DNA from 3 places in the Peribacillus sp. YIM B13477 genome. Region 2 is predicted to be linked to each of the others. Evidence: riboswitches for the same ligand, from Rfam matches in the RefSeq annotation. Region 2 holds a riboswitch; each other region holds the start of a gene.

The links. Region 2 has a riboswitch for S-adenosylmethionine ahead of ACFX4H_RS05440 (YezD family protein). Riboswitches for the same ligand answer to the same signal wherever they lie in the genome.
Region 1: it holds a riboswitch for S-adenosylmethionine, as region 2 does, so the genes downstream of both, metK (methionine adenosyltransferase) here and ACFX4H_RS05440 (YezD family protein) in region 2, are expected to answer to the same signal.
Region 3: it holds a riboswitch for S-adenosylmethionine, as region 2 does, so the genes downstream of both, ACFX4H_RS21035 (sugar ABC transporter substrate-binding protein) here and ACFX4H_RS05440 (YezD family protein) in region 2, are expected to answer to the same signal.

The regions. Positions count from the first base shown of each region.
Region 1 covers NZ_JBHZPD010000004.1:31,098-37,092, forward strand. The annotation lists gene pckA (phosphoenolpyruvate carboxykinase (ATP)) at 602-2,188, opposite strand; SAM riboswitch class I at 2,618-2,780, shown strand; gene metK (methionine adenosyltransferase) at 2,943-4,136, shown strand; gene ACFX4H_RS14095 (gamma carbonic anhydrase) at 4,428-4,946, opposite strand; gene ACFX4H_RS14100 (alpha/beta hydrolase) at 5,157-5,960, shown strand.
Region 2 covers NZ_JBHZPD010000001.1:1,110,301-1,116,295, reverse strand. The annotation lists gene cysC (adenylyl-sulfate kinase) at 1-224, opposite strand, end outside; gene sat (sulfate adenylyltransferase) at 268-1,416, opposite strand; gene ACFX4H_RS05445 (phosphoadenylyl-sulfate reductase) at 1,469-2,185, opposite strand; gene ACFX4H_RS05440 (YezD family protein) at 2,355-2,498, opposite strand; SAM riboswitch class I at 2,655-2,763, opposite strand; gene ssuE (NADPH-dependent FMN reductase) at 3,044-3,577, opposite strand; gene ACFX4H_RS05430 (TetR/AcrR family transcriptional regulator) at 3,765-4,352, opposite strand; partial or broken gene ACFX4H_RS05425 (SDR family NAD(P)-dependent oxidoreductase) at 4,526-5,272, opposite strand; gene pdxT (pyridoxal 5'-phosphate synthase glutaminase subunit PdxT) at 5,396-5,992, opposite strand.
Region 3 covers NZ_JBHZPD010000008.1:99,054-105,048, reverse strand. The annotation lists gene ACFX4H_RS21050 (winged helix-turn-helix transcriptional regulator) at 1-191, opposite strand, end outside; gene ACFX4H_RS21045 (ABC transporter permease) at 472-1,476, opposite strand; gene ACFX4H_RS21040 (sugar ABC transporter ATP-binding protein) at 1,478-2,980, opposite strand; gene ACFX4H_RS21035 (sugar ABC transporter substrate-binding protein) at 3,037-4,149, opposite strand; SAM riboswitch class I at 4,266-4,371, opposite strand; gene ACFX4H_RS21030 (GTP-binding protein) at 4,466-5,995, opposite strand, start outside.

The DNA.
Region 1 (5,995 bases), on a different contig from region 2:
CCCTTTTTCCACTGAAAAAAAGGACCATGCAAGAACGAGGCCCTTTCAGAACGTGGAAACGATCCAGTTGGTTTCAGATCCGCTTCCTGTACGTCAAGCCTCCTCACCTCAAGCATCCTAGCAGAGTCTCGGCTAGCCAATTATTCGAGCACAGCTGCCATATTTCGGGTTATAAGGCAGTATTCGAGCGCAGCCGCCGTATTTCGTGCTGCAAGGCAGAGAATTCGAGCGCAGATGGCGTATTTCGAGCTATAAGGCAGTAAATTCGAGTGCAGCCGCCGTATTTCGTACTATAAGGCAGTAATTTCGACCACAGATGGCGTATTTCGAGCTGAAAGACAGTGAATTCGACAGTAGACGTGTATTCGGGTGCAAGGCAGTAAATTCGAGTGCAGCCGCCATATTTCAGGGTGTATGGCAGTAATTTCGAGCGAAGATGCCGTATTTCGGGTTACTTGGTACTTTATTCGACAGTAGACGAGGTATTTCCCCTTCCATGGCACTTTATAAAGTAATCCATAATCATGGTTCGGGAAGTGACGTTTCCTGCCGACAAACTGAAAGGACCAAGCAAGAGCTTGGTCCTTTTGTGTACAATTTATTAAGCTGTCGGGCCGCCAAGTTCTTCGATTTCACTTGGAACGCTTTTGAATTTCTTGAAGTTTGCACGGAATTGTGCGGCAAGGTCTGTTGCTGCTTCTTTATAAGCGGCAGGATCTGCCCAAGTCTTGATTGGTTGAAGCACTTCATCAGGAACACCAGGAACATGAAGCGGGATATCCAAACCGAAGATATCATCTTTGATCGTTTCGATGTTCGCTAATTCACCTTCAAGCGCCGCTTGTACCATTGCACGGGTGTAAGCAAGTTTCATACGGCTTCCAGTTCCGTATGCACCGCCAGTCCATCCTGTGTTGACAAGGTAAACTTTTGCATTGTGCTCGTCAATTTTATCACCAAGCATCTCAGCATAGCGTGTAGCTGGAAGCGGTAAGAATGGTGAACCGAAGCAAGTGGAGAATGTAGCTTCCGGTGAAGTTACGCCTCTTTCAGTACCAGCCAATTTACTAGTGTATCCGCTTAGGAAGTGGAACATTGCCTGTTCTTTGGAAAGCTTGCTGATTGGAGGCAGAACGCCTGAAGCATCAGCCGTTAAGAAAATGATTGTATTTGGATGTCCTGCAATACTTGGGTTCACGATGTTATCGATTGCTTGCATTTGGTAAGCAGCACGAGTGTTTTCAGTCAATGAACTGTCATCATAGTTCGCTTCACGCGTATCCGGATCAACAACAACATTTTCCAATACAGCACCAAAACGGATTGCATCGAAAATTTGCGGTTCTTTTTCACGTGAAAGGTTGATCGTTTTTGCATAGCAGCCGCCTTCGATGTTGAATACGCCGTTAGAAGACCAGCCGTGCTCATCATCGCCAATCAATTTACGGCTAGTGTCTGCTGATAAAGTTGTTTTGCCTGTACCGGACAGTCCGAAGAATAAAGCGACGTCCCCTTCACGTCCTACGTTAGCAGAGCAATGCATTGGAAGGATTCCAGCCTCTGGAAGTAAGTAGTTCATGATCGAGAAGATCGATTTTTTCATTTCTCCTGCATATTCCGTTCCGCCGATCAGGATCGTACGGCGTTCAAATGAAACGATGATGAACGTTTCGGATGTAGTTCCGTCCACTTCTGGGTCCGCTTTGAAGTTAGGTGCAGAAAGGATCGTGAATTCAGCTTCGTGACCTCTCAGCTCCTCTTCGTTTGGACGGATGAACAATGTATGGGCGAAAAGGTTATGCCAAGCATATTCATTGACAACACGGATGGGAAGACGTGACGATTCGTCTGCACCAGCGAAACCTTTAAAAACAAAAATCTCTTCTTTTGCTTTTAGGTAGTCAACTACTTTATTATATAGTTTATTGAACACATCTTCGGAAATCGGCCGGTTCACGGGACCCCAATCGATTTTATCTTTAACGGATGCTTCTTCCACGATAAATTTATCTTTAGGTGAACGACCGGTATATTTGCCAGTTTCAGCTTTTACCGCGCCGGTTGATGTTAAAACGCCTTCATTTCTGCTTAGTACTTTTTCGACCAATTGAGGAACTGATAGTTGAGTTTGCACATTGTTTCCTGTTAATAATTGGTGTAACTCATTAGAAACGTCTACAGAATTCATATATGAGGTACCTTCCTTTGTTTGAGTTTTTAGATTATAATTAGTATAACACATTCATTTAATTAGTCTATACTATTTCTTTTAATTTGTGATTATTTTCAGCTGGCCGCATTAATCATTTTAATCCGGCAGGAACCGAGTCAGGATGATCGCATATACTTTCATGAGGAAAAATTTATTTAAATAGGAAGTAAGTAAACAATATATGTCTAAAAGGAAAGTCAGGATGTCGTTCCTTTTAGATATTCAGTACTTTATTATTAATGGCAATTTACAACATTTCTATTCGTATATTGCGTTGTAAACCCCTCTAGGACGTTGTATCAACATGTTTTTTCAAATGAACGCCATTCTGGGTGGAAATGTTCTTTTTAGAAAAGCATTGACAAATTCCAGCCAGATACGATAATATCTTAAATTGTACGGATTCTCTTATCCCGAGTTGGTGGAGGGACAGGCCCTTTGAAACCCAGCAACCTGCCATATTGAACTTGACTCCAAGATCGATCGCCGAAAATAAAGCGAAGGTCTTCAAGGAATAGTGGTGATGGTGCTAACCTGAGCAAGGTAAAAAACCCTTGAACGATAAGAGTGAAAGGATAGAAGACAGAATTTTAAACCTTTCCTCATTTGCCAGGGAAGGTTTTTGTGTTTTTTATAAGTAATTCTGTGTCTATAGTTGAAACTAATGAGGGAAACGAGTTCCGTAAAAACAGGCTTATGCCTACAACATACTAACTTCCAAGGAGGAAATATGATGTCAAAGAAACGTCTATTTACTTCTGAATCTGTTACAGAGGGCCATCCGGACAAAATTTGTGATCAGATTTCAGATTCCATTTTAGATGCTATCCTAGCTAAGGATGCAAATGCACGTGTTGCGTGTGAAACTAGTGTAACTACAGGTCTTGTACTTGTTGCTGGTGAAATTACAACGTCCGCTTACGTGGATATCCCGCGTATCGTTCGTGATACGATTAAAGGAATTGGCTACACACGTGCGAAATACGGTTTCGATGCTGAAACTTGTGCCGTTTTGAGTTCCATTGATGAGCAGTCTGCCGATATCGCAGCTGGTGTCGATAAAGCATTGGAAGCTCGTGAAGGAAACATGTCAGATGAAGAAATCGATGCAATCGGTGCAGGGGACCAAGGTCTTATGTTCGGATTCGCTTGTAATGAAACTGAAGAGCTTATGCCGCTTCCGATTTCATTGGCGCATAAACTTTCATTCCGCTTGGCTCAAGTTCGTAAAGATGAAACTCTTGCTTACCTACGCCCTGATGGTAAAACACAGGTAACCGTGGAATATGATGAGAATAACCGTCCTGTACGTGTAGATACAATCGTCATCTCAACACAGCATGATGCAGAAATTACGCTTGAACAAATTCAAGCCGATCTAAAAGAACATGTGATCAAAGCTGTCGTTCCAGCCGAGTTGATCGATGCAGATACTAAGTACTTCATCAACCCGACTGGCCGTTTCGTAATCGGCGGACCTCAAGGGGATGCTGGTCTTACTGGACGTAAAATCATCGTTGATACTTACGGCGGATACGCTCGCCACGGCGGCGGTGCATTCTCTGGTAAGGATGCTACTAAAGTTGACCGTTCTGCTGCATACGCTGCACGTTACGTTGCGAAAAACATCGTGGCAGCCGGCCTTGCCGACAAAGCGGAAGTTCAATTGGCATACGCAATTGGTGTGGCAGAGCCTGTATCAATCTCCATTGATACGTTCGGAACTGGTACAGTAAGCGAAGAAGTCCTTGTTGACCTAGTTCGCGCAAACTTCGACCTTCGTCCAGCTGGTATCATCAAAATGCTTGACCTTCGTCGCCCAATCTACAAACAAACAGCTGCATACGGACACTTCGGCCGTACAGATGTTGATCTTCCATGGGAACGCACGGACAAAGCAGAAACATTAAAAGCACAAGCGTAATTCATATAAAAAAAGGTGTCCCGTTATTTGCGGGGCACCTTTTTTATGGATTAACTTAGCCGTCTGCGGGAATAATTCAAGAAATCCCAAAGAAATAATTAAACTTTAAGGGCCATACCCGTGAGTTAGAGCGATTTATTCGTAAGTTTGGAGCAATACTCGTGAGTTAGAGCGATTTACTCGTGAATTTGGAGCAAATACTCGTGAGTTAGAGCGATTTACTCGTGAATTTGGAGCAAATACTCGTGAGTTACGTTGAATACTCGTAATTTTCAGTCAAGTGCTCGTGCATTACTTTATTCGTTCCGCCGTTTTATAGTATTGGCCTTTTTCTGCGTATTCGCGTACGATGCGTTCCATATCCTGACGATCTTCTTCATTGATTTCACGGATGACTTTAGCTGGACGTCCGAATGCCAACATGTTCGGTGGAATGACTTTGCCTTGGGGAACGAGACTGCCGGCACCGATGAAAGCCCCTTCGCCGATTTCGGCTTCATCAAGTACGATCGATCCCATGCCGATTAAAGCTCCTTTGCGGATTTTACAGCTATGTAATATGACCTGATGTCCAACGGTTACTTCATCCTCGATAATCAATGGATTATTTGGGCTTTGGTGCAGGATGCTGTTATCCTGTATACTGACTTTTTTTCCGATGATGGTTGGGGATACATCACCGCGAATGACGGAATTGAACCAGATTGATGTTTCGTCGCCAATTTTGACATCACCTGTGACGACAGCATTTTCAGCAATATAAGCGCTTTCAGCAATTTCAGGTTCTTTGCCTTTATACGGATAAATAATCATTTTCAATCATTTCCTTTCCGAAGTGAATGTTTTTATGTATTATTTTAATATACCGTATGCAAATACACTTGGCTATTTATAATAGCAATGTACAACTTGTTAGATTTCTTTTTTGTCGAAAATCACGAATATGGTTATAATTTATATATATTATTTCAACTATCATGGATCGTACACAACAAGTGAAAAGTGAAAGGGGGATTTCGAATGTGGAAATGGGAGACAGAAGGAGACGCAAAGGGCGTCATTGTCATCATTCATGGGGCAATGGAACATCACGGACGTTATAAGTGGGTAACACAAATGTGGCTTTCGGCTGGATACCATGTCGTCATGGGCGACCTTCCTGGGCAGGGTATGACTACTCGCGCCTACCGGGGACATATCGATTCCTTTGATGAGTATTTGGACGAAGTGAAAAGCTGGATAGAAGAGGCTTATGAATATTCGTTGCCGGTCTTTTTACTTGGACACAGCATGGGCGGTTTGATTTCGATACGCCTTCTTCAGGAAGAGGAATGGGACATTGCAGGGGTGATTCTTTCTTCTCCTTGCTTGGGCCTCGTGACGAAGCCGCGGAAGTTCCTTACAATGCTCTCGCATGGTTTGAACATCGTTATGCCTCAGTTCAGGGTGGATTCCGGATTGACACCTGAAATGGCGACGAGAAGTGCGGAAATTCGTGAATCCGATAGAAACGATACCTTATATATCACAAAGGTTTCGGTTCGCTGGTATCGCGAGCTTGCACAGGCTATGAAGGATGCTTTTGAAGAGATTCCTGAATTTCAGGATGTTCCGCTTTTGGTGATGCAGGGCGGAGATGACCGAATCGTGAACAAGAAGGCGGTTCGTGAGTGGTTCAATTATAATTTGGCCAGTGAAAAGCAATATAAGGAATGGCCGAAGCTTTATCATGAAATCTTCAATGAACCGGAGCGTGATGATGTATTTCAATATGCACTGAGTTTTGTTGAAAACCGTTTAAAGATATTAGGGTATGTCGTTTGATTCCGTACATACTTCAGGATAAATGAAAAACTGCC
Region 2 (5,995 bases):
CCTAAATCTTTATTTAAGCCATGACGGATATTATCACCATCCAAAACATAACTTCGAATATTCCGATTGTATAACTCTTTAGCGACCGCGTTTGCAATCGTTGATTTTCCGGAACCCGATAGTCCTGTAAACCATAGAACCGTGCTTTCATGCCCGTTCTGCTTCCGTCGGTGCTCCTTTGTCAATGACGTCTCATGCCATGTGACATTCGTACTTTTACTCATTTGATAATCCCCCTCTTCATGTGACCCTTCCATTTATGTCAAATCAGTTATAAACTTCATTTTTTTTTAGACCTTCTATCAACACCTCGATGACTTCCTTACGGCTAAAGGTAGCTGGAGGAATTTCTCCATTACGCAACATTTCCCTTACCTTCGTTCCAGACAGGATGACATGGTCTTCCTTGCCATGCGGACAAGTTTTAGCGGAAGCCATATTGCCACATGCTTTACAGTAAAAACTATGTTCAAAGAATAATAGCGTGATTCCTAACTCATCTGCGTTAAAGTTCCCGAAGATTTTTTGGGCATCGTATGTGCCATAATAATCGCCCACACCCGCATGATCGCGTCCGACGATAAAATGGGTGCAACCATAATTTTTACGGACCATCGCATGGAAAATGGCTTCTCTAGGTCCTGCATAACGCATGGCAGCAGGGAAAACTGCAAGGGAGACGCGATCCTTAGGATAATATTTGTCAAGCAGCACTTTATAGCTTTCCATTCTTACATCTGCCGGAATGTCATCTGATTTAGTGGCACCGACGAGAGGATTTAAGAATAAGCCGTCGACGATTTCCAATGCTGTCTTTTGAATATATTCATGTGCACGGTGAACAGGGTTCCTTGTTTGGAAACCAACAACCGTTTCCCATCCTTTTTCAGCGAAAGCCTTCCTTGTCTCGACTGGGTCCAAATAATGAGCTTGAAATAGCGGACGCTCTATTCTCTTGATCAACTTTATTTCCCCGCCGACATATACATCCCCGCGGTTATATAAATTTTTCACTCCAGGATGCTTCTCATCAGCTGTTTGATATACCAATGTCGCTTCCAATTGCTTATCTGGAGTGTAAATATCAGAAACGGAGAGAACCCCGTATGTTTCACCATCATGGGTTAATGTTACTTCTTCACCTATAGTAAGGCTTCCTGCAGTTTCTTCGGTCAAAGGCAGCGTAATCGGGATGCTCCATACATGTCCGCTGCTAAGCCTCATATCCTTTACCACTGTCTCATAGTCACTTTTTGTAAAGAATCCTTTAATCGGGCTGTAAGCACCAGTCCCTATCAATTCAAGATCGCTCAAAGCAATTTCATCGATTTCGATTGACTTCGTTATTTTACTAAAATCATATTTTGGTTCCCAAAGATCGATTAATGTTCCTCCGTGCGGTAAACTGATTGTCATGCTAATTTCCCCCTATGGTTTCTATTTATTTAAGCCTATACTTTCTATTTATTTAAGATAAATGCAATCCGCATTCCGTTTTTTGAGCTCCTTGCCAACGGCCAGAGCGTAAATCATCTGCATTGAAGGCAGGTGCAGTACACGTTTTACATCCAATGCTCGGATATCCATTATCATGCAGGACATTATATGGAAGTCCATTTTTGTGGGCATAGCGCCAAACATCTTTCCATGTCCAATGTATGAGTGGGCATATTTTAACTGATTTGAACTTATTATCCTTATTGATATACTCGGTCTTAGCTCTTGTTTCGGATTGCTCCCTCCGCAGTCCCGAAAGCCAGGCTGTTGCCGATGAAAGCACATCTGTAAGCGGAACGATTTTACGGATGTTACAGCACTTATTGGAATCTCTAAGCCATAATTCATCGCCATATTCCGCCGCTTGTTCCTCAAGCGTCAAGTCAGGTTTCTTCATTTCGATCAAAAGCTTCGGATATCGCTTCTTCACTTCCTCGATCAATTGGTAAGTTTCCTCAAAATGAACATCTGTATCTAGGAAAACTATTTTTGCCGAAGGATTGACCTTCGCCAATAAATCCGTAAGCACGATGCCTTCAATACCAAAACTGCAAGCATAAATCAGTTTGTCACCATAATGGTCATTCGCCCATTTAAGAACTTCCAAAGCACCTTTTGTCTCAGTGTCTTCAGGAAATACAGGGAAGTCCCCTGTATTGAAATTTTCATAGTTTATTAATGCAGCCAACTTTGTAGCCCCCTCTAAAAACTTGCTGTATCAGGTTAGAGTAACTGTTGATCAATTCCCGTTGTAATATTCCCCGGGTTATTTGAATCTAGGAAAAAGAGACGAATCTAACCAATACTCTCTTTATATCAGTTAAACCCGCCTCTAGTTTTTCTAGTCAGCAGATACCTTATTTAATTCTTAGTTTTTCATTTCTCTCCATTTGAATGATTTTACCATCCTGGACAATAAGTGTAATGGATCCATATTTCATTGAATTAAGCATTTCTTGAAGTCGTTCAAAAATTTCTTCAAGCTGATTCTCTTTATCCAAACCAGTTCCTCCTTTAAGAAAATCCGCGAATATTTTATTTTAAATTTCTTAGATTTATATAATTCCATACAACCTTACATTGTTATGGTCTCCCTAAAATTTTCACAAAAAACAAAAATCTTTCCATGATGGAAAGATCGCAAGGTAAATATCTTTACCTTATCTTCCAAAATGATCAACATTTTGTTGGAGGTAGCACCTTGCATCCATCATGCAGGTTGCTGGACTTCAAAGGGCCAATTCCCTCCGTCGCTCTGGATAAGTTTTATTATTTTAAATATTAACATATATTTAATCCTTGTCAATGGAGTTTTCTTATAAAATAACTTGGTTTAATATTATGGATGAACTGTTATTTTTATACACACTATTCAATTTATGATTTTATGTTCATATAAATGCGAAAATAGACTCGTCTTTTTAGATAAAGTCTCCAAAAAAATGAGTCTATTTTCATTATTAGGCCTATTATTGACGCGTGTTATTCTAAAAAAAAATTCTAGGGTTCCAGTCTTTTTATAGAAGGAATTAATTTATTGAAGTCATTAATTTCTTAACTGTATCGCTTCTACAAATTCTTGAACCTGACTCTGGACGCGATCAATTAAATGCAAATCATTGATTGGGTTTTCTGGATTCTGTTTATCTATTTCCTTATCAACAAAATAAATCCCCTGCATCGGCTCGCCTTTTAATATTGAAATTAATGGTTTAAGCGCATAGTCAATCGCCAATAGATGCCTGTTACTTCCACCAATCATGATTGGCAGCACCGGCTTACCCTTAAAAGCACCTTCTGGCAGCAGATCAATCAATGCTTTCAATACACCTGTATAAGAAGCCTTATAAACCGGTGAACCTATAATGACTCCTCTGGCTGCTTGAATTCTCTCTGAAAGCTTTGAGATATCCTCGCTATTATATTTCCCTTGGAATAAATCATCTGCTGTGAAATCCGTAATCGAGAAATAAGCTGTAGTAAATCCTGCATTTTCGACTAATGATTGAATATGTTTTAGTGAAATGTCCGTTCTTGATGGAATAGCCGGACTTCCTGATAAAATTACGATATCGCTCATTTGATACCCTCCAATGTTACAAGATTTCCAGATATAATTTTCTTAGAGCATTTCGTGAAGTATACATTTATCGTAATTGTCTGAAAAATATAAGTCAAATCTTACACTCTGGACATCTACTCTGAATGAAAAAAGAAACGGTCATATTTACGGCTTGATGCTCATGCCCTTAAATATGACCGTTTCATTATGTATGATTTTGTTTCCCATGAATACCATATACCAAAAGTTGAGCAATGCTCTTAATTCGTTCAGAAGTAAAATATGGCTCCTTTTTTTGTTGATGGATCTCATAATGTGTAGATAAAGCCAATGTGAAAGAAATGATCCCTACATTAAATAATATAATATCAGAGATATATTGTATCTCTCCGCTATCTATTCTCTTCTGTATTTCAATATGCCTGGCATTTGGCCTGAAAATCTGATCTACATATTGCTTTGAAATATCTTGATCGAATTGTGTTTCCCTAAATAATATCGAAAACTGTTCTTTATTTTCAAGAATTTTTTTTATCATGGTAGTAACATGATTCTCCACTAGATTATCCGTGGATAGATGGCTAGTCCCATCTTCAGATTCCTCTTTTTCATTAGGGGTAATTGTAGCCAAAAGCAAATCTTTTTTGCTGTCAAAGTATTTGTAAATAGTAGCTTCGGAAACATTGCATGCAGAGGCAATTTCATTCGTTCTTGTCATGTCAAAACCTTTAGTGGCAAAAAGAGTCCGGGCTACATTTATGATTCGTTCTTTGGTTTGCTGCCCTTTTTTCAAAAATATCAACCTTCTTTTATAAAGATAAGACCGGTTTCACCCATCTATTTCCCATGATATATCGCTGGTATCAATCGGTCAATATTACCTTTGATCTATTAGAATTCAATATTCCCATATATCATAAATAGAAAACATCGTCTGGTTGGGACGATGTTTTCTATTTATGAAAATCACTTAAAAGATGCATAGCCATCATCGACCATGACTACACTTCCATTGATCGCATCCGCTTCCTCTAACGATAATAGATAGACGGCATTTGCAATGGCTTCTGGCTTAATCAATTCACCGCGCATTTGCCTTGCATTCAATTTATCGATGATTCCCATGTCTTTATAACCTTGTATGATAGGAGTGTCGACCCCGCCCGGCGCAATGCCCACAACGCGTATGCCATGAGCACCCAATTCCAAAGCTGCTGTCTGTGTCATCATTCTTACAGCGCCTTTAGTCGCCTGATAGGCAAAAGTCCCATGGGAAGCTAAGTAGCCAAACACAGAAGCGGTATTTATAATGACTCCCTTGTTACCCAGTTCCTTCATTTTCCGGCCTGCTGCCATGATTCCAAAGGCCACTCCGTGCTGGTTCACCCCAATCGTTTTGTAGTAACCTTCCATATCTTGATCTAGGATCATACCGCCCGCACCAATGCCGGCATTATTAAACATGATATCGAGCCTTCCGTATGTTTCCACTGCTTTATTGATTAACGATTCAACATCTTCCTACTTAGAAACATCCGTTTTAACATATATGGCCACTCCACCATTAGCTGTTATCTGATCAACGGTTTCCCGGCCCATTTCTTCATTAAAATCCGCAACAACGACCTTGTCCCCTTTTGCTGCGAATTTCAGGCATGTGGCTCGGCCTATACCGCTTGCTCCCCCTGTGATAACTGCAACTCTTGCTGTCATATACATTCCCCTTCCAACTAAGTGAGTGATCACTTAGTTTTTATTATAAAAGTAAAGAATAGTAAATTCAGTTTTGAGCTTTCAAAAGTAAAGCTGTCCTATTAATAGGACAGCTTCATTTGTTTAGCAAGTTTTCAATTCGGCCTTACTTACGGATGTCTTCACCATTTCAATGAAAAGTTGAAGGAAGCGATCATCACCTGTCAATTCTGGATGAAATGCACTTACGAGGACATGGTCTTGTCTCGCAGCCACTACATTTTCTTCATAAACAGCCAATACTTCTACACCTTCTCCAACTCCATCAGCAAATGGCGCCCGGATGAATACTGCCTTATAAGGTGCTTCCATTCCTTTGATGGATAGGTCAGCCTCGAAACTTTCCCGTTGACGTCCAAATCCGTTCCTTTTAACGGAAATGTCCATTAGTTCGAGATAGGCCACCTCATCGCCAGTCAATTCTTTGGCCGCCAATACCATCCCCGCACATGTACCGAAAATAGGTTTTTTACCTTCGAAGAAAGTTTTGATCGGTTCCATAAATCCATAACGATCCATTAGCTTCCTCATCGTCGTGCTTTCTCCGCCTGGAATGATCAAGCCATCGATTTCCCGCAACTGTTCCGGTTTTTTCACTATAATCGCTTGTTCGCCGGCAGCTTTGATTTGGTTCAAGTGTTCTTCAACCGCTCCCTGTAATCCCAAAACACCGATCGTTATCAT
Region 3 (5,995 bases), on a different contig from region 2:
TTTAACATGATGCTTAGCGTTTTAAAGGAAATGGTACCGATACTTCGCTTCAGTTGATTATGACGCATGACCTTATTTTCAGACAACCAATACATTATGATCATTTTATATTTGCCGCCAATCAAGGACAGCGTATATCCAAAGCCAGTTTCATTCGGTTTCACACCTGCCGGAACACAGGTTTCTCGCATAAGTTTACACTCTCCTTTAGATAAGTATATGATATGAATGTTCATACTTTACAATAGATCATTATCAATCTTATTAAAAGGTAAATAAGGTCCCTATAAAAATTACAATTGCGGTCAATCTTTATACTCCAAAATGAGGGTTCAAAAAGTGCTCCTGCCACCATTTTAGCGTAAGTAAAATGATGACGATCTCCTTAACCCACCCCTTTTTAAAAAGGAAAAATCCTGTTGCATTACAACAGGATTTTTTCATATTATTGAGTAACGTAACGAATTCTTTTTAATGTTTTTGCTTGTAATAGGTTACAGCGAGTGCAAGGGCCAGCACTGTTCCTTTGACGATATCCATCGCGTAATACGGAACGGACATCATGATCAGCCCATTTTGAAGGATTCCGATCAGGACTGCACCGATGAAGGTTCCAAAGGCATTCGGTTTTCCCGCTCCTAAAACGGAGGAACCAATGAAGGCTGCCGCGACGGCATCCATTAAATAGGGTGACCCTGAATTGATTTCTGATGTCATGACTCTTGAAGCAAGGACAATCCCCCCGATTGCAGCAAATAGAGCCGAAAGCAGATAGGCAAGGATTTTGTATTTATTAACCGATATCCCGGAAAGTCTCGCCGCTTCCTTATTTCCCCCAATAATGTACATATAACGACCGTGCTTCGTATAAGTCAAAAAGATATGGGTCGCTATCACAATGACGGCCATGATCAGGATTATCCATGGCACTTGGCCAATTTTGGCGAAAAACGGGCTGATCAGTCCTGTTGCGAATGTCCCGTCGGGCATGACCATATTTTGCGAAACCGTGGCTCCTTTTGTATAGGTAAGGGCAATTCCCTGGATAATGAACATGGTAGCCAAAGTCATCAGCATGTCGGGAATTCTCAATTTAACGATCATGAATGAATTCAAAGCCCCTACGAAAAGTGAGGCACCGACCGCAGCTAATATGGCGATGAATGTATCCTGAGAAAACCAGACAAACATCGAGATGACGATGGCATTGGCCAATGATGCGACGGAGCCGACGGAAAGGTCGAAGCCATCCACGGTCAGTGATATCGTAATGCCGATCGCAATGATGGTCACGATTGAAATGGAACGCAGGATGTTTATCAGGTTAGAAGTTTGGATGAAAGATGGATTGGATACGGCGAAAATTCCAATCAGAATGATAATCGTCAATATTGTGCCGTATTTATAGAAAAAGTCGAATAGTTCCACCTTTTTCTTCGCTTTCGCTGTCTGTGTAACAGGAATGGGTATGCTCATCCTATTTACCTCCTGTTGAATAGAATAGTAGTTCTTCTTCATTCGTTTTGCTTGTTTCTAATTCGATGACAGTGCTCCCGTCATATAACACATAGGTCCGGTTGGTAATGCCAATGATTTCGGAAAGCTCGGAGGATGCATAAATGATCGCCTTTCCATTCCTTGCAAGCTTTGCAATCAATTCGAATATATCCTTCTTGGCTCCGACATCGACCCCTTTCGTTGGTTCATCGAATATGTATACATCCGCATCTGCCATAAGCCATTTTCCAATGGCAACTTTTTGCTGGTTACCACCGGATAGGTTTTCAACCTTCACTTCCCCTGAAGGAGTCTTAATGCCAAGACTTGCGATCATTTCCTTTGCCTTTTCCTTTTCCGCCTTACGATCGACGACACTGAATGTTTTGCAGAATTTACCGAGACTGGCTGCAGTCAAGTTTGCCGAGACTGATTCCTGTACAAGGACCCCTTCTTTCCTGCGTTCCTCAGGTACAAGTGCCAGCCCGCTTTTTACTGCTTCATGCGGTGATTTCAGAGAAAGCTTTCGACCATTCAGGATGACTTCACCCGCTGTGATGGACGTATGACCGAAAAGGGTTTTACACAGCTCCGTTTTCCCAGCCCCGACCAGCCCAGCCAAGCCGATTATCTCGCCTGCTTTAATATTCAGACTGACATTCTTAACTTTCTCGGCATCTGACAATCCGTTCACTTCCAGAATTACGTCTCCAATCGAAGCATTCACTTCAGGAAACTGTTCATCCATGGTTTTCCCGAGCATGTTCTCTACCACTTCGGCACGGGTTATGTCCTCGATTTTTCGACAAGTGACACGCTCCCCATTCCTCATGATCGTAATTTCCTCACAGATTTCAAAAATCTCAGGCAGACGATGTGAAATGAAAATGATTGCCACGCCTTTTTGCTTTAATTCATTTACAATTCGAAAAAGTTCCGTCGTCTCCGTATGACTTAACGGAGCAGTTGGCTCGTCGAGAATCAGGAATTTGCATTCTGTCGAAACGGCTCTTGCTATCAGGACCATCTGTTTTTCAGCCAAGGTCAGGTCTCTAACCAACTTTTTCGAAGGGACATGAATTTTCATATCTTCAAGAATAGAAGTGGCTTTGTTGTGCAGTTCTTTCCAATGTACCCTTTGTTTTTTTCCCATGTTTTGTACCATATCATTCAACATTACATTTTCCCCAACTGTTAAATATGGGATGAGGGCGGTATCCACTTCCTGATGAACTATTTGAATGCCCTGTTCCTGAGCAGCTTTTGGCGAGCGGATATCCCGCTTCATCCCATCAATAAAAATGTCACCAGAATAATGAACATGGGCTCCCGATAAAACTTTCATTAACGTCGATTTCCCTGCTCCGTTTGCACCGACCAATGCGTGGGCTGTTCCTGATTGTACGGAAAAATCAACATCACTCAGCGCCTTCACCCCCGGAAATTCAATCGAAATCATCTTCATTTCTAGTTGCTTGCCCATGTCCATTCCCCCTTATTGAACAGACACTCCCTTCGCTGGAAAGAGAGTGTCTCTTTTTATTTTTTATAATGATCTTTCAAAACCTTCATCCAATCTTCTTCAAATTCCGTCGATACACCCCAGCCATCGACAATATTAGACAGGTTGGCCATGTTTACCGCTTCTTTTGAAGCTTGGATTTGCTTTTGCGAAATGAATGAAGCCTCCAAATCATATGTTTGCGGTGTTTCTTCACCCGCTAATTTTTTAGCCAATATCCTCATATTCACTGCACCGATCAACTTGGGATCGACCGCTGCCGTGTAGGACCAAGAGCTATCAGCGGATTGGATTTCCTGGAGATCTGCATTCGAAACATCAATTCCATATATCTTCACTTCATCGCGGCCCGCTTCTTTAATCGCCCGGGCTGCACCGATAGCAAAGGCATCCCATGTTGCGAAAATGGCATCCAATTTACCTTTAGGGTATTTATTCAGCATTGCGGCTACAGCATTTTGTGTCTGAACCGAAGTATCAGCGGATGCCACTCCGAATCTTTCGACTTCTTTAATCCCAGGATTTTCTTTTAGTTTTTCCTTATAGACTGCATTTCTTCTTACCATTGGAGGAAAACCATCCACCCAAAGATATGCAATTGCCGCTTCACCTTTCTGTTCTTTTATCAGTTTATCGAAAGCCAGTGTTGCCAGCGCTTCATCATCTTGTGAAGTTAATGTCACGCCCTCTATTTTAGATAGATCGCTTATTGAATCGAATGTGACAACGCTTTTACCTGCATCAACCAACTTCTGAACGTCATTTACAGTTGCGGCATCATCACCATGTGAAATGATATAGCCGTCGTAATCTTCCTCCAAAGCCTGTGCTATCGCATCATGGAATTTAGCCGTATCACCATTGGCTGTGTACGTATCGACTTGAAATCCCAGTGCTTCTCCTTCTTCTTTCGCCCCCGCCAAGTATTGGGCAGTATGATCATCACCGCCAATTTTACGGATCACTTTGATCTTGGCTCCATCGCCATCAGCAAATCTTTCCGGGACATTTTCAAATGATACTTTTTCTTCTTTCTTCGATTCTGTGGAACTCTGCCCTGCAGAGCAACCCGTTAAAAGCAAAGCCGAAGCGATGGCAAAAATGAATATCCCTTTAATAGACCTTCTCATCTTGTTTCCCCTCCATGTTTTCTCATTAGTCTTATCAGTTAAGTCGGTGTAAATTCCAAAATAAAAACCTCTCTAATATAGAGAGGTTTAATCGGCTGTTTTGCAGACTTGTCCCTCTCTTATCTGTCAAAACATTTCTGTTTTGCAGGATTTAGCACCAATTCCTAATGGAACGGTTGCTGGGCATCTTAGGGCCAGTCCCTCCGCCACTCTTGATAAGAGATATATTGTGTTACGTTTTCGTAATTATCACTTTATAGGGATATAGTCGTAAAGTCAATAGATTTTTGAATATTTGAAATGTTTCCCGTTATTTTTATTTTCTTTGAAGCTGGGCTAGACGCTTTTTCTCGATTTTTTCAAGCCTCTCCAACTGCCTTAATTTCACTTCGAACAACGTGATCGGATCACGGTAAACTTCCGGATTTTCTTTCATATGCTCCAATGCAGCCTGGTAGTCTTTTATTTCCGTCTGCGTCTGCTCTATCGTTTTTTGAAGTAAGGCAAATGAACTGCGATAGAAAAGTGAGATGTCCCGATCCAATGATTTTTCAAACAATCCAAATTGGGTTAGGAAACGTTCCGTGATCATTTCGGCAACATCCAGGTAATCTTCACTTTCCAGGTATTTCTTGTAACGATTGTACATATTGGCCTTATTTTGCGGTATCGCCCCAAATAGCTTCCCTGCTCCTTTAAGCAGCAATTGTGATGGAGTCCTGCGCAAAAGGATATTAACGTTTTCGATGCGGATACTGCTTGTCATCCGGTCGGCATCACGGCGCCAGTCATCCAATACCCTGAAGTCACCTGCCAGCATAATCCGTTCTTCTTTGTATAATTCATTGAATCCGGCACTCATCTCATCCATGAACTGCTGGCTTTGTGTGAACTCCATTTGGGAACTGGCAATCCAGTCTTGAAGAGAACGGTAATATTGAGGCATGATCTTGTCAGAAATGAAGTTTTGAATCCGCTCATTCATTTCCTGGTTTAACTGTACATGGACCTGACTGAAATCACTGCTTTCCGTTAACGATTTAGAGCAATCCCTCAGTAATTCAGGAATTTTTGAATAAAGCTGACTTTTCACTTCGTCCTTAAGCGAACGATACGACCTTATGATATTTTCACTTTTTTCTTTTTCCAGATCAGCCAGTTGATTGACCGCTCCATTCAGTTTGACTTCCATCTGCTCATTCCAAGAGATGGAATGCTCGCATTTCCGCTCATTGGCAACCCGTTTTTCTAATAGATAAGATAAGGTTTTACGAATGAATGTCAGGATTTTTTCAGATCTTCTTTCCTTCCAATTATCATCTTGATAATTCGATTCAAGGAAGGCTGAAAGGTCCTTCAATTGCTGCCTGCTGTCATAATGTTTGGAGAAAGCGAACACTTTCGCATTCGGGAAATATGCATTAACTTTATCCCATGTTTCGTCTTCCATCCGGACTGCGACCTGATCACTGTATATCGTATCCATTTTATTTAATAGGAAATGGATCGGCAGTTTAGGTGCCTTCATTTGAATTTCCAATAACAGATCCCTTTCGCTGCCGGTGAAAGGAGCCCGGGCGTCAAGAACGAACATCAGGCCATCACTGCCATGTAAATAGCCTTGGAAATCGGATTCCACGCTTTGTTCCCCATTGAACCCCGGTGTATCCAATAATCGCAAATGATTATTTCTTAGGTAGTCACTGATGATTGTCACATCGACTATAGTCCCGCGCTGACGGCGTGTTTCATCCAAATCAGTTAGCTCCTCGACAACTTTGCTATCTGTATCGGTAATTTCAAGGATTTCCAAATCATCCCCGTCTTTGACACTGACTAGGGAAGA